DNA from 4 places in the Ruegeria sp. YKSF57 genome. Region 3 is predicted to be linked to each of the others. Evidence: riboswitches for the same ligand, from Rfam matches in the RefSeq annotation. Region 3 holds a riboswitch; each other region holds the start of a gene.

Region 1 (3,765 bases), on a different contig from region 3:
GCGATGTTGTACCAGCCCTGAACAGACACAGATCATTCTGTCGATTTCTTCGATGCCAGGCTGCAAAGGACCGAGCATCCCGCCAATCGAATGCCCGATGACCCAAAGCTTTGAATTTGGGAACCGACGACGCATTTCCGTCCGAGCCGCGGGCATGTCGACCAATGCCCAATCGGTCATGGATGACTTGGATTTCTTTAGGTTGCCGGTCAAAGAGTGGCCGAAATCCCGGTAATCGTACGTCAGACAAGCAATTCCGCGTTCTAAGGCCAGCCACGATGCGAAATGTCTGTAGTAGTCCCTCGGAACACCGGTCGCCCCATTGAGCACGACCGTAACTTCTGGCTTTTCTTTCGCATGAAAGAGGCGGGCAGACAGTTGGTAGTCGCCCGAGTGAATAAGAAGGTCTTCAGCTGACACCTGGTCCTGCATATTTAACTCCGCGCCCCCTAGACCGGTCGGTCTAGTCCTGATCTCTGGACCAATTGGTCCAGTGCTGTCAATAATCCACGCAAATGACTGAACGTCCTTTGCCAACAAAAGAGCGCCTGATTCGGGCTGCGGCCGACCTTTTCCAGAGGTCGGGCTATCACGGGGTCGGGCTGAACGAAGTTCTTTCCGTGGCTGACGCACCCAAAGGATCGCTGTATCACCATTTCCCGAATGGAAAGGCCGATCTGGCGCTTGCGGCCGCTACTTGGGCGTCCGATGCGATGCTTGGTCTTATTGCCGCGTCATTTGAGCCTGCGGAAGATTTCCAGTCCGGGGCCACAACTCTTTGCAACAAGATAGCGAAACTTTTCGACAAATCAGGTCAGTGGGATACCTGCCCGATTTCCGCTACTTTGTTCGAAGGGCCGGACAACAATATATTCCGCAACCATGCCTATCACTTGTACGAGGGTTGGATAACCGAAGTCGCACATCACGCAAGGCGACTTGGAGTGGCCGAGCCAGAATTCGCGGCAGATACTGTGTTCATACTGCTCCAGGGCGGGTGGCAGTTGGCCCGGGCAAGGCGATCTTCGGAGACCCTAAGAAACGTGCCTTGCCGCTTGAGCAAGATGTCGACGTCTAAACAAATTCAGTAAACCCGCCCGGCGCGACAAAGGTGCTTGAACCGCAGGATTCGTCTTGACCCAAAATTGTGCGCCCGCTAGCGATTAGGCGATGGTTTCCGGCCGCGTTCACGGTTGGAATGAAAAGGGAACACGGTACGGTTCTTCCAGAACCAATTCCGCGACTGCCCCCGCAACTGTAGGCGGCGAGCGAAGCCGAAATGCCACTGGTCCAAGGGCTGGGAAGGTCGGCAAAGCAGCGACCCGCAAGTCAGGAGACCTGCCATCGGAACTGAAACTCGAACTCGGGCGGGGTGTCCGGGACAGGGTCCGATAGCTGCTTGCTGTCCTTCCCGTCCGTTGTCCTCGTCACCAGCGCGGAGGGCGCGACATGATTTGGAAAACCGACAAGCACCTGTTCACGGCAACAGTGTGCCAGAAAACCGGTAAACCCTGCCCGGCATTGGCGCAAATGGGTAAAAAACTGGCACAGGCGATATCTGCGGCAAAGCCATTGACTGCAGATGACTTCGAGATCGACGGAAGCTGCGCACTTGAACATTGTGCCACTGGGTGCGATGCCAGATTCCGCGCCGATCATTCTCGCATTCGAGTATTCTGCGGTGTGAATGACGAGGCGGATAGCGAACGCCTGAACCAGATTGAAGACGCTCTATTGAACTCTTCTCGGACCGTTTTTCCCTCGGGTTGGATCAAGCAGATGCCCTGCGCGTTCCTCGAAGCAGTTCCGCAGGGCAACCGGGCGGCAGAAACCGCCTGCCACGCGCCACTTTGAAAGAACGCCAACGCAAAAAATAGCCCTCAGCCCGGCCTCAGGGCCGGTCTGCCACCATCTGCCCTTTCAGCGCCCAATCCATTTGGGGTTCGGTTTCGACGGCGCAGGGGCGAATGGCGCGTAGCCGTTTCAGCGCATCCGAAGGTCGTTCACCACATTCGACCATCAACCTCAGCGCAGCCATTCCCGATCTTCCGCAACCGCCACGACAGTGGATCAAAATCCGACCACCGCCCGCAAGTGCCTGCCGCGCAGACGCACTGGTCTCGGCCCATTTCGCCTGGACATGACTGGGCGGGATACCAAAATCTTCGATCGGCAAATGGACCCATCGGCAGGCGCGCGCCTGAATATCCAAGCCGAAACTGCGCGCGCCGTCTTGGATCATTTCGACCTCTGTCGTCATCGAAATCACTAGGCCCGGTTTCCAGTCGGCAATGGTGTCGAGGTCAGAAGGATAGTCTCCGCTCCGGCCCGGCATCTGGCAGATAGCCAATGTGCCTCCGCCCACCTGCAGCCCAAATATCACCAGTTGTGACACGATTAGCTCCCACACAACCAACACGCTGAAATCTGCATTCTCCAATCGATGCCTGAGTGTTTTACCCCGGCTTGCAAGCAATCCAAACCAAAATCGGACCTGCTGCTGTGGACGCGGGCATCGCGGCACACTACGCTGCGGTTTTAAGACGAATCCGGCAGAGCAGACATGACCGACACCGCACCCGCACCCTATCAGGTTCTTGCCCGAAAATATCGCCCCGAAACCTTTGCCGATCTGGTCGGTCAGGATTCGATGGTGCGGACACTAAGAAACGCCTTTGAAGCAGACCGGATTGCGCAGGCTTTTATCATGACCGGCATTCGCGGGACGGGTAAAACCACTACCGCACGGATCATCGCCAAGGGCATGAACTGCATCGGGCCGGATGGAAACGGAAAGCCGACAACTGAACCTTGCGGTCAGTGCGAGCATTGCGTTGCGATCATGGAAGGCCGTCATGTAGACGTGATGGAGATGGATGCAGCAAGCCGGACCGGTGTTGGCGACATTCGCGAGATCATCGACAGCGTCCGCTACCGCGCTGCCAGCGCGCGGTATAAGATTTACATTATCGACGAGGTTCACATGTTGTCGACCAGCGCGTTCAACGCGCTGCTGAAGACGCTTGAAGAACCTCCGGCGCACGTGAAATTCATTTTCGCGACAACTGAAATTCGCAAGGTTCCGGTCACAGTTCTGTCTCGTTGCCAGCGCTTTGATCTGCGTCGGATCGAACCCGAAGATATGATCGGCCTGCTACGCATGATCGCCGAATCGGAGGGAGCTCAGATCGCTGGCGACGCACTGGCTCTGATCACCCGCGCAGCTGAAGGTTCGGCCCGGGATGCGACCTCGCTTCTGGATCAGGCGATCTCGCATGGCGCCGGGGAGACCTCTGCGGATCAGGTACGTGCAATGTTGGGGCTGGCGGACCGGGGTCGGGTTCTGGACCTGATGGACATGATCCTGCGGGGCGATGCGGCGGGGGCATTGACCGAACTGGGTGCGCAATATGCCGAAGGCGCCGATCCATTGGCAGTGTTGCGAGATCTGGCCGAGATCACCCATTGGGTTTCTGTTGTCAAAATCACGCCTGATGCAGCAGAAGACCCGACCGTTTCGCCCGACGAACGCGCGCGAGGGATACAAATGGCACAGGCGCTGCCTATGCGCGTTTTGACGCGGATGTGGCAGATGCTGCTGAAGGCGCTGGAGGAAGTTTCTGGTGCGCCTAATTCCATGATGGCCGCCGAGATGGCGATCATTCGTCTGACTCATGTCGCCGATCTACCCAGCCCGGAAGAACTGATCAAGCGACTGCAGGATGCGCCTGCGCCACCGGCACCGAACGGCCCGGGTGGAGGAGT
Region 2 (3,765 bases), on a different contig from region 3:
GAGTGGCGGCCCGCACCCATGTAGAGACGCATTTTGATATCGAAGGCGAAGCAAATGCGCTGGTCGAGGTCTATGAGGGCCTTCTGGCCGGGGGCTGAGACACAGCGCCACGCCTCAAATTGACGTCAGGGACGCAAATACGCCGCCTGCCCCCTTTCTTCTGCGACAAAGGGTGCTATGAACGCGCGTCCTTAACTCAGGAGACAAGACATGGGCTATCGCGTCGTCGTCGTCGGCGCCACGGGCAACGTGGGCCGCGAAATGCTGAACATCCTGGCCGAGCGCCAGTTCCCCGTGGACGAAATTGCCGCTTTGGCAAGCCGTCGTTCGCTGGGCACCGAAGTCAGCTTTGGCGACAAGACGATCAAGACCCAGGACTTGGCCACCTTTGACTTTACCGGCTGGGACATGGCGCTGTTTGCCGTGGGTTCGGCCGCGACCAAGGATTACGCGCCCAAGGCGGCAGCGGCGGGCTGTGTCGTGATCGACAACTCGTCGCTCTATCGCTATGACCCGGACATTCCGCTGATCGTGCCGGAAGTGAACCCGCAGGCGATCCACGACTATTCCAAGAAGAATATCATCGCGAACCCCAACTGCTCGACCGCGCAGATGGTGGTTGCGCTGAAACCGCTGCATGACCGTGCCAGGATCAAGCGCGTCGTGGTGTCGACCTATCAGTCGGTGTCGGGAGCGGGCAAGGAAGGCATGGACGAGCTGTGGGATCAGACCAAGGCCGTCTACAACCCGATCACCGAGGTCGAGCCGAAGAAGTTCCAGAAGCAGATCGCCTTCAACGTCATTCCGCATATCGACGTCTTCATGGAGGATGGCTCGACCAAGGAAGAGTGGAAGATGGTCGCCGAAACCAAGAAAATCGTCGACCCCAAGATCAAGGTTACCGCGACCTGCGTCCGCGTTCCGGTCTTTGTCGGCCATTCCGAGGCGGTGAACATCGAGTTCGAGGAGTTCCTGGACGAAGACGAGGCGCGCGATATCCTGCGCGAGGCACCCGGCATCATGGTGATCGACAAGCGCGAGGCCGGTGGCTATGTCACCCCGGTGGAATGCGTCGGCGATTTCGCCACCTTCATCAGCCGCATTCGCCAGGATTCGACCATCGAGAACGGCATCAACCTGTGGTGCGTCAGCGACAACCTGCGCAAGGGCGCGGCGCTGAACGCGGTGCAGATCGCCGAGCTGCTGGGACGGGAAGTTCTGAAGAAGGGGTGAAGCTCCTTCGGATTGGGAATGTCAGGGGCGCGTAAACCGTGCCCCTTTTTCGTTGACCTGCCTGCGTGACCGAGTAATGTCCGGCCACCTTTCGGTGCCCGCCCGTGCGGGAGAATCGGGAACGCGGTGCAAACCCGCGACGTGCCCAACGCTGTAAGGGGGACTGTGCGGACATGAACCACTGGCCTTGGCCGGGAAGGGGTTCGCGCGGGAAGATCCCGAGTCAGAAGACCGGCCGGAAGGGATGGCGCAGCCTGCGTGGACGGCGGGCGGCGCGGGACCATCCAAGGGGACTCCGATGGCCATTACCACCGAACCGGCGCTGATGGCGCCCGACGCCTTTGACAAGGCGAGCCGCGAAGCGGTTTATCGAACTATCCTCAACCGCCGCGACACTCGCGGGGATTTCCTGCCGGACGCGATACCCGAAGACCGGTTGAGCCGTGTCCTTTTGGCGGCGCATCACGCGCCATCGGTGGGATTCATGCAGCCGTGGGATTTCCTGATCCTGCAGGACCGTGATATGCGCCGGCAGGTGCATGAGCTGTTTGCCAAGGCCCATGCTGAGGCCGCGCTGATGTTCCCGGTCGAGCAGCGCGACACTTATCGCAAGCTCAAGCTGGAAGGTATCCTCGAGGCGCCGATCAACATCTGCATCACTTGCGACCGCAGCCGCTCCGGGCCGGTGGTGATCGGTCGCACTCATATACCGGTGATGGACATGTTCTCGTCGGTCTGTGCGGTACAGAATTTCTGGCTGGCGGCACGAGCCGAGGGGCTGGGGGTGGGCTGGGTGTCGATCCTTGACAATGGCGCGCTGAAAGAGGTGCTGAACCTGCCTGCCGAGGTTGTACCCGTCGCATATCTTTGTGTCGGGCTGGTCCGTGGTTTTCACGACAGGCCGGAACTTGAAAAGGCCGGTTGGCTGCCGCGCCGCGCGATCACCGACCACGTGCACTTTGGTCAATGGGGGCAAACCGGCGGTGATGCAAAGCTGACCGGGCGCTTGCGCGCGGACCAGGCATCAATCGCAGACGGAACGTTCCTGTCGCGGCGGCTGGGCTGATTTCCAGAAGCGGTTCGGGCGCCGAAGGTCGGCGCCCGGGTCACTCAGACCGGTTCGAACTTTCCTTTCGCAGGATCATAGCTCTGCAATCCGCCTGCGCCGATGTCGGTCCACAGGCCGTGAATGCTGAGGCTTTTGGCCTCGACGGCGGAGGCGACGAACGGGAAGGTCATCAGGTTTTCCAGCGAGGCCACCACGGCCTGTTTCTCGAACTGGCGGGCCTGTTCGATGTTGTCCTTGAGATCGGCAACCAGATCGTATTTCGGTTTCAGGATATCCATCCAGCGCCCGACGAAGCTTTCCTTGGCCTCAAGCTGTGGCGCCTGCCCCTTGCACATGTCGATACAGCCCTGAACGCCACCGCATTGCGAATGGCCCAGCACGATCAGATGCGCGACCTTCAGCGCGGTGACCGCATATTCGATGGCCGCGCTGGTGCCGTGGTGATCGCCATCGGGCGCATAGGGCGGTACCAGATTGGCAATGTTGCGGTGGATAAAGAATTCGCCCTGATCGGCGCCGAAGATAGATGTGACGTGCACCCGGCTGTCGCAGCAGGAGATCACCATGGCGCGCGGATGCTGCCCTTCGTTGGCCAATGTGCGGTACCAGGCCTCGTTCTCGGCATAGGTCGTGGCTTTCCAGCCATGGTAGCGCTTGACCAGATAATTCGGCAGAGGTTTAGCGAAGTCCATTCCAGTAAATCCCCAAGGTTTTCTGTGCTGCAGCGTGATCTAATCCGAATTGAAACAAAATTCGAGACATTATCCACTTTTGCCGAAACCTTTTGCCAACCACTGTGGCGCGAGGATGCGACCGTGCCGTGGGGGTGCGACTTTATTGGGGTGAACGTGGTGGAGAAAGTGATCACACTCGTTCAGAGGGAAACCGTGCGACTGGATCCGGACCCTCTGGGAAATCTTTACGATCAGCTGGGCGATTCGGGCGCCGAGGATGTGGTATGCCGCGCCATCGAAGAGCTGGCCCTGCGGCTGTCGCGATGCGAACTCATGTGGCGACAACGGGATTGGCTGGGTCTGCGCAAGGCCGCACGCTCGCTGGTGGCGATTGCCGAACAGGTCGGCATGACGGCGCTGACCCGCGTGGCGGGAGATGTGTCAGACGCCGTGGATGCCGGAGACCACGTCGCCGCCAGCGCCACCCTGTTCCGCCTGATCCGGGTCGGCGAGCAGTCGTTGGTTGCGGTTTGGGACCAACGGCATCTTTCGATCTGAAATGGCTTGCAGGTGCCCCGGCGCAAGGTAGTCTGGCCGCACCTCAACCAAGCGAGCCGTTCATGCCCCTGTCTTTTGCCCCTCCCTCCGACCACGCCCTGCACCTGCATGTAATCGAACAGGCCGCGCTTGATGCCTGGCTGGATGCGCAGGACAGCGAGGTTCGGGGTTGGGTAGCGTCCAACGGGTTCACCGGCGCACTGGGACAGGCGCTGTTGGTGCCGGGCCGCG
Region 3 (3,765 bases):
TCGCGAAAGACGACATGCATTGGCGTCTCGGTCCCTTATTCGGCGGCCTCGGCCACACCTTCGAGAATACCGCGAATTGCGGCTTCGTTGATGTCGTCATGCTCGGCAATCACTACCAGGCGCGAGCGGCGCTCTTCGCCCGGTTTCCAAGCCCGGTCGTATTGGTGGCGAACACGCGCGCCCACAGCCTGCACCAGCAGACGCATCGGTTTGTCGGATACGGCGGCGTACCCTTTGACGCGCAGGATGTTCAATTCGTTTGCCAGACGTTCGATCCGGGCCATCAGGTCGGCGGGATCGGATTGCTCGGGCAACTCGATCACGACGCTTTCGAAATCATCGTGTTCATGATCGTCCGCCCCGTCGTGGTGCGATGGGCGGGCATCCATGTCATCCTCGGCAGCGGCCTCCAGCCCCAGGATAACGCGCACGTCCACGGCCCCTTCGGCGACCTCGACCACCGGCAGCGGGCGCGGGGCCTCGGCAGCGATGATTTCCCTGGCCTTCGCAACGCCGTCGGGTCCGGCCAGGTCGGGCTTGGTCAGCAGGATGATATCGGCGCAGGAAATCTGGTCTTCGAACACCTCTGACAGCGGCGTTTCGTGGTCGATGGACTCGTCCGCCATGCGCTGGGCGTCCACCGCTTCGACGTTCGGCGCGAAGCGACCAGCGGCCACCGCCTCGGCATCGGCCAGCGCAATCACACCGTCCACGGTGATCTTCGACCGGATGTCGGGCCAGTCGAACGCCTTGAGCAACGGTTTCGGCAGCGCCAGACCCGAGGTTTCGATCAGGATGTGATCGGGGCGCGGCTCCAGCGCCATCAGCGCCTCGATGGTGGGGATGAAATCGTCGGCCACGGTGCAGCAGATACAGCCATTGGCAAGCTCCATGATGTTTTCCGCCGGGCAATCCGGAATGGCGCAACTTTTCAGGATCTCACCATCGACGCCCACATCGCCGAATTCGTTGACCACCACGGCCAACCGCTTGCCCTGTGGGTTCTGCATCAGGTGGCGGATCAGCGTGGTCTTGCCCGAGCCCAGAAAGCCGGTAATCACGGTGACGGGAAGTTTTTCAAGGGTGCTCATGGCTCAGGCTCCAATCGGGGGAATGCGGGCGGCGCAGTTCTTGCGGAAATGTTCGGGGCGGTCGCGCCACTTTACCAGCCCGTCCTCGGTGGCCAGGTATTTGGTCGCGCCTTCGACGATGATCGCGACATCGTCTGTTTCGCTCAGGTTCTCATAGACGAAGGTCCAGCGCGACGGCCCGCCACGCAGCACGATCGAACAGCCCTGATCGCAGTTCGACAGACACTCGACCGGTTTCAGCAGAACGCCATCGGGCAGTTCGACCTCGGTCAGCGCCTTGTGCAACAGCGCGCCCGGGCGCTGGGCGTCATCCTCGATGGGCAGACCCCGGCGGCAGGTGGTGCAGACCAGCAGTTCGACTGGTGCAGGCTCGGTCACGTCTCTCATCCCCCCATTCAGGTTTCGGGGAACGGGGTTTCATGCGGGCCACGGCCCGACACCGGAACACCCCGTCCGGTCTGGTCTTCGGGCGCTGGCAGGTCTCCCGGCTTACGGATGTCAGGGCTTGTCCCTGTCGGGTGTCCCGCCTTCCCGGCCTGTCGGCCAGTGGCATTTGGGCACCCTCTCCGGTCACGGTCGCGGGGGCGGCTGCGTTTGACGGTGAACCGCTGACGCATTCCCTTTTCATCTGCTCGCGCAGACACCAACAGCGCGGACATGCGGCAAGGGCAGGGGACTTGTCAAGCGCGGCGTCAGGCTTGTGAACCGTCAGGGTGAAAAAGCGACCCGCCATCGTTAACCAGCGGCATCGCCAGCCAACCTGTCCCGCAGCCATGCCTCGAAAAGGCGTGCTGAACCGGAAACCGATGTCGCCGCGTCGGATCGGATCAGGTAATGCGACTGCCCAAAGGGAATCGGTGGCCCGGCAATTTGCAGCGGTGCGCCCTGGGATATGGCATTGCGCGCAAAACGGCCGAGGATGGTGGCGTAACCCGCCCCTCCCATCACCAGTTGCAACGCCGCGACCGTGGTATCGACGGCGTGCCGGGTTGCCGATGGGTCGTGGTCAAGCCCATGCGCCTCAAGGTAGCGCGCCCAGTTGTCCTCGTAGCCGAGAATGTGGATCAACGGCCCGCTGTGCATCTGCCGGATGGTGGGAACGGGGTCACCGGCACGGCAGACCGGAACGATGGTTTCCTCGCTCAACTTCTCGGCCATGACGCCCGGCCAATCGCCATATCCCAACCGGATCTCGATATCGACATCTGCAGGGGCGACGCTGTCATTCCAGATATGCGACACCAGCCGCACAGGGATTTCCGGATATTGCGCGCTGAAATCAGGCAATTCCGCCGCGATCCAATAGGTGGCGGTCGAAATTGCTGCCCGTATTGTCAGGCTTTGGCGGGTGGCCGGACCAAACAGGCTGTTGGTGCTGAGCGCGATATCCGACAGCGCCCGCCGCACGGTCAGCGCATAGGATTGGCCAAGTTCGGTCAATTCGATCCGACGCGCGGCGCGCAGAAACAGTTTTTCGCCCAAATCCTCTTCCAGCGAGCGGATATGCAGCGACACTGCCGTCTGGGTCAGCCCAAGTTCTTTCGCCGCCGTGGTAAAGTTCAGATGGCGTGCCGCCGCCTCAAACGTTCGCAACCAGGCCGGATTTGGAAGGCGGTCCATTTATCACCAAAATTTTTTGACCATTGCGATCATTATTATTCGTTTCTCTTGGCGGTTTCAAAGCTTCATATTCACCGCATGAATCGTATACGCGGGCATACGCCCGCCGGGGAGGACAAATCCATGAAAGTTGGTTTCATCGGTCTGGGCAATGTGGGCCACAAACTGTCAGGCTCGCTCTTGCGGAACGGAATTGATCTGACGGTGCATGACCTGAATGAAAATCTGGTCGACATGTTCGTCGAGCGTGGCGCCAAACGCGCGGACGGTCCGGCACAGCTGATGCGCGAATGTGACGCCGTCATCACCTGCCTGCCATCGCCTGCGGCCTCGGACGCGGTGATGCAACAGATGCTGCCCGAAGTGAAGCCGGGCAAGATCTGGATGGAGATGTCGACCACCGACGAGGCCGAGGTCAAAAGGCTCGGCGCCATGGTGATCGAGCGCGGCGGTGCCGCGGTGGACTGCCCGGTTTCGGGCGGCTGCCATCGGGCGGATACCGGCAACATCTCGATTTTCGCGGGCTGCGACCGCGCGACGTTCGAACGTATCCTGCCCTTCCTCACCACGATGGGCCGCCGCATCCTGCACACTGGCGACCTCGGGTCGGCTTCGGTTCTGAAGGTTCTCACCAATTATCTGGCGACAGCAAACCTTGTGACCTGTTGCGAAGCATTGGTTGTTGCCAAGGCTGCGGGCATGGATCTGAACACCGCCTATGAGGCGATGAAAATCTCGTCCGGCACCTCGTTCGTGCATGAAACCGAAAGCCAGGTGATCCTGAACGGTTCGCGCGATATTTCCTTCACAATGGATCTGGTGAAAAAGGACATCGGCCTGTTCCAGGAAGTTGCGGATCGCGCCAACGTGCCGTTGGAGATCAACCCGGTTCTGATCGACATCTTCAACGACGGGATCGCGCGTTTTGGCCCCCGCGAGTTGTCTCCCAACATCATCAAGCGCCTCGAAGAAGCAACGGGCCTCGATATCCGCGCCCCGGGCTTCCCGCCCGAGATGGTCGATGATGAACCCGAAGAGCCCGGTTACGAGGTCA
Region 4 (3,765 bases), on a different contig from region 3:
TTTCGAGGCGATGGTTGCCGACCTCAGGGGCGTCATGGAGCGTGAGGCCAACCCGGCCCTGATCGCGCTGATCAAGGCGGCGGAGAAGCACGGCGTCGATATCCTGTGCGACGATGACGAGATCTCGCTGGGTCACGGCGCCGGCAGCCGGACATGGGCCTGGGATGCGTTGCCCTCGCCCGACGCGGTGGATTGGGGCGCGTTGCACAACATTCCCGTCGCTTTCATCACCGGCACCAACGGCAAGACCACGACGACCCGTCTGCTGGAGGCGATTGCCCGTACGTCGGGCCAGGTGGCGGGGCTGACCTCGACCGAGTTCGTGCGGGTGGGGGACGATATCCTGGACCGGGGCGACTATTCCGGGCCGGGCGGTGCACGGATGCTGTTGCGGGACCGTCGGCTTGAGATCGCCTGTCTTGAGGTGGCGCGCGGCGGCATCCTGCGCCGGGGGCTGCCGACCCGCGCGGCCTCGGCCGCGGTGGTGACGAATGTGGCCAACGATCATCTGGGCCAGTACGGCGTCAACACGGTGCCGGAACTGGCGCAGGCGAAGTTTGCCGTGCGCCGCGCGTTGAAGAAGGGCGGTGTTCTGGTCCTGAACGCGGATGATCCCTTTGTGCGGGACGAGGCGGAAACCACGCCGGGTGTGATCTGGTGGTTCTCGCTGGACCCGGAAAACGATCTTATCCGCCGCGCCCGCGAGCGGGGAGAGTGCTGTTCGTTCCTGCGTGGAGAAGAGATCGTGTTCTTCGATGGGCAGGCCGAGCAGGTCATTCAATCGGTTCGCGATGTGCCGCTGACCATGGGGGGTGCGGCGCGCTATAACATCCTGAACGCGATGGCGGCGCTGTGCCTTGCGCGTGCGATGGAGATCCCGGTTGAGGCCATTCGCGCCGGGCTGGCCGGGTTCAGGCCCGATGCCCGTGACAATCCGGGCCGGTGCAACGAGTTCGCCTTTAACGGCGCGCGGGTGTTTGTCGATTTTGCCCACAATCCACATTCGATTGCGGCCGTGTGCGAGGCGCTGGGCGGGCTGTCGGCAAAGCGGCGCTTCATCGTGCTGAGCCATGCGGGCGATCGGTCGGACCAGGATATCCGGGAGGTCACCAGAACGGCGCTGGGGTTTCAACCGGATGTGGTGGTCGCTGCCGAGTTGGAAGGGTATCTGCGGGGGCGTGAGCTGGGCGAGATTCCGGCGCTGATCCGGCAGACCGCCACGGAATGCGGGCTGCGGGAGGATCAGGTTCTGCGCGCGGCCTCGCCGGTCGAGGCCAGCAGGATGATCCTGGATCGGGTCGAGCCCGGTGATCTGGCGCTGTTGCTGGTTCTGTCAGAGCGCGATGCGGTGCTGAACCTTTTGCAGAGCTAGCCCGGGCGCGCGCAGAATTTTCTTGCCGCACCGTAAGGATTGCACTAAGCGCGCGGTACCGGTCCCGCAAGGGCTAAGAGGGAATCCGAGGTGCCGCGCGGCATCAACCGGAACTGCCCCCGCAACTGTAGGCGGCGAGCGCTGTCCGTTCGTGTCACTGGGCCTTTCAGGTCTGGGAAGACAGGACAGGCGACGACCCGTCAGTCAGGAGACCTGCCGGTAAAAACCGAAACACACCGGACGGGGTTGTCCGGGGAGGTTGCCAAAGGATCCTGCCGGGGGCCGTGCGCCGCCCTGCACCGACAGAAGACGAAATGCGTCTGTCGCTTTGGTCAATGCCCTTTCACCCGTTCTCCGGTCATTGACATATGGAGATCGATCATCATGGTTTTGCGTACCGGCCTTGTGGGCCTTTCCCTGTCTCTGTCGGCGGCAAGTGTGGCCGCCAGCGAAAGTTTTCCGCTGACCATCGAAAACTGCGGCCATTCGGTGACGTTCGAGGCGCCAGTGGCGTCGGCGGTCACGGTCGGTCAGGCCGCGACCGAGGTGCTTTATGCGCTGGGGCTGGGCGAGCAGGTTCTGGGAACCTCGGTCTGGTTCAACGAGGTTCTGCCCGAGTTTGCCGAGGTGAACGCCAAGGTGGAGCGTCTGGCCGACAACGACCCCAGCTTTGAAAGCGTGGTTGCCAGGCGGCCCGGTCTGGTGGCGGCGCAATATGAATGGCATGTCGGCCCCGAAGGCATCGTTGCCACGCGAGAACAGTTTCGCGAACTGGGCATTCCGACCTATGTGATGCCTGCCGATTGCGTCGGCAAGGACAACTCGGTCGGCAGCGACGGGACGCGGATCGAGATGTTCTCGACCGATACGCTGTATCAGGGGATCGAGGAACTGGCCGCTGTCTTTGGGGCGTCCGAGAAGGGTGCGGAACTGGTGGCGGACTACAGGGCGCGCGAGGCCGCAGCCATTGCCAGGGCGAAGGCGGTGGAACTTGACGACGTGTCCGCCGTGTTCTGGTTCTCGTCCCCGGAGATGGAAAGCGATCCGTTCGTGGCCGGGCAGAAAGGCGCGCCGGGATATATGATGAACGCGCTGGGCATCCGCAACGTCATCGAAACGGATGAGGAATGGCCGACGGTGGGCTGGGAAACCATTGCCAAGGCCAATCCGACTGTCATCGTGATCGCCAAGATGGACCGTCGCCGCTTTGCCGCCGATGACTATGAGAAAAAGCTGGAGTTTCTGCGCAACGACCCGGTGGCCAGCCGGATGGATGCGGTCAGGAACGACCGCATCGTCATCATGGACGCGCAGGCCATGGATGCCACCATACGCGCAATTCCGGCGCTGGAGGATCTGGCCGAGGAGTTGAGCAGCGGCGGTAACAGCCAGTGAGCGAGATCGCCGCAATCGCCCGGCATGTACTGGGGGCCGTGTGCCTTGCCGTGCCGGTGCTGGTTGCGGCGGTTCTGGCGGGCGCGATGATCGGGGAAACCGCGCTTGCGCCCGAGCTTGTGTTTTCAGTGCTGGCCAACAAGCTGGCCGGGGCGGGTCTGGCCGTCGATCCGATCGATCAGGGGATCGTGTGGAGTTACCGGTTGCCACGGGCGCTGGTCGCCGCGGCCTGCGGCGCGGGACTGGCCGTGGCGGGTGTGGTGCTGCAGGCGCTGCTGCGCAACGCGCTGGCCGATCCGTATATTCTGGGCATCTCTGCCGGGGCCTCGACCGGGGCGGTGGCGGTGACCATCGCCGGATTGGGCGGCGGCGCGTTGTCGCTGTCCTTTGGCGCGTTCAACGGTGCGCTGCTGGCTTTTGGGTTCGTTGCCATCCTGGCCCGTGCGGCGGGTGCGGGTGGCGGACGGGCGGCAACGGCGCAGATCGTTCTGGCGGGGATTGCGGGATCGCAGCTGTTCAACGCGATGACGGCCTTCATCATCGCCAAATCCGCCAATGCCGATCAGGCGCGCGGAATCATGTTCTGGCTGATGGGCAACCTGAGCGGGGTGCGCTGGCCGGATGTGTATCTTGCGATACCTGTGGCTTTTGCCGGCTGGCTGATCTGCCGTTTTCACGCCCGCGCGCTGGATGCCTTTACCTTTGGCTCGGATTCCGCGGCGTCGCTGGGCATACCCGTCCGGCGGGTGCAGGCGGTGCTGATCCTTGCCACCGCGCTGACGACGGCGGTCATGGTATCGATCGTGGGGTCCATCGGCTTTGTCGGGCTGGTGATCCCGCATGCCGCGCGATTTCTGGTGGGGCCGGGGCATCGCCGCCTGATCCCGACCGCCGCCCTGATCGGTGCCGTGTTCCTGATTGGAGCGGATATCGTGTCGCGCATCATCATCACCGGTCAGGTCCTGCCCATCGGGGTGGTGACTGCGTTGATCGGAGCG

Evidence for each region. Region 3 has a riboswitch for cobalamin ahead of AC2FLX_RS12825 (DUF1636 family protein). Riboswitches for the same ligand answer to the same signal wherever they lie in the genome.
Region 1: another riboswitch for cobalamin. It lies ahead of AC2FLX_RS17385 (hypothetical protein); the one in region 3 lies ahead of AC2FLX_RS12825 (DUF1636 family protein).
Region 2: another riboswitch for cobalamin. It lies ahead of bluB (5,6-dimethylbenzimidazole synthase); the one in region 3 lies ahead of AC2FLX_RS12825 (DUF1636 family protein).
Region 4: another riboswitch for cobalamin. It lies ahead of AC2FLX_RS13870 (ABC transporter substrate-binding protein); the one in region 3 lies ahead of AC2FLX_RS12825 (DUF1636 family protein).

What each region holds. Positions count from the first base shown of each region.
Region 1 is NZ_JBXWQW010000045.1:19,375-23,139, reverse strand. It holds gene AC2FLX_RS17395 (alpha/beta hydrolase family protein) at 1-537, opposite strand, end outside; gene AC2FLX_RS17390 (TetR/AcrR family transcriptional regulator) at 516-1,091, shown strand; cobalamin riboswitch at 1,155-1,360, shown strand; gene AC2FLX_RS17385 (hypothetical protein) at 1,450-1,854, shown strand; gene AC2FLX_RS17380 (protein-tyrosine phosphatase family protein) at 1,892-2,395, opposite strand; gene AC2FLX_RS17375 (DNA polymerase III subunit gamma/tau) at 2,564-3,765, shown strand, end outside.
Region 2 is NZ_JBXWQW010000021.1:12,843-16,607, forward strand. It holds gene AC2FLX_RS10505 (glycosyltransferase family 4 protein) at 1-98, shown strand, start outside; gene AC2FLX_RS10510 (aspartate-semialdehyde dehydrogenase) at 211-1,233, shown strand; cobalamin riboswitch at 1,309-1,487, shown strand; gene bluB (5,6-dimethylbenzimidazole synthase) at 1,532-2,299, shown strand; gene AC2FLX_RS10520 (carbonic anhydrase) at 2,344-2,994, opposite strand; gene AC2FLX_RS10525 (hypothetical protein) at 3,145-3,534, shown strand; gene AC2FLX_RS10530 (leucyl aminopeptidase family protein) at 3,597-3,765, shown strand, end outside.
Region 3 is NZ_JBXWQW010000027.1:11,082-14,846, reverse strand. It holds gene cobN (cobaltochelatase subunit CobN) at 1-20, opposite strand, end outside; gene cobW (cobalamin biosynthesis protein CobW) at 36-1,091, opposite strand; gene AC2FLX_RS12825 (DUF1636 family protein) at 1,095-1,478, opposite strand; cobalamin riboswitch at 1,549-1,755, opposite strand; gene AC2FLX_RS12820 (LysR family transcriptional regulator) at 1,827-2,711, opposite strand; gene AC2FLX_RS12815 (NAD(P)-dependent oxidoreductase) at 2,790-3,765, shown strand, end outside.
Region 4 is NZ_JBXWQW010000030.1:17,742-21,506, reverse strand. It holds gene AC2FLX_RS13875 (Mur ligase family protein) at 1-1,372, shown strand, start outside; cobalamin riboswitch at 1,415-1,607, shown strand; gene AC2FLX_RS13870 (ABC transporter substrate-binding protein) at 1,757-2,767, shown strand; gene AC2FLX_RS13865 (FecCD family ABC transporter permease) at 2,764-3,765, shown strand, end outside.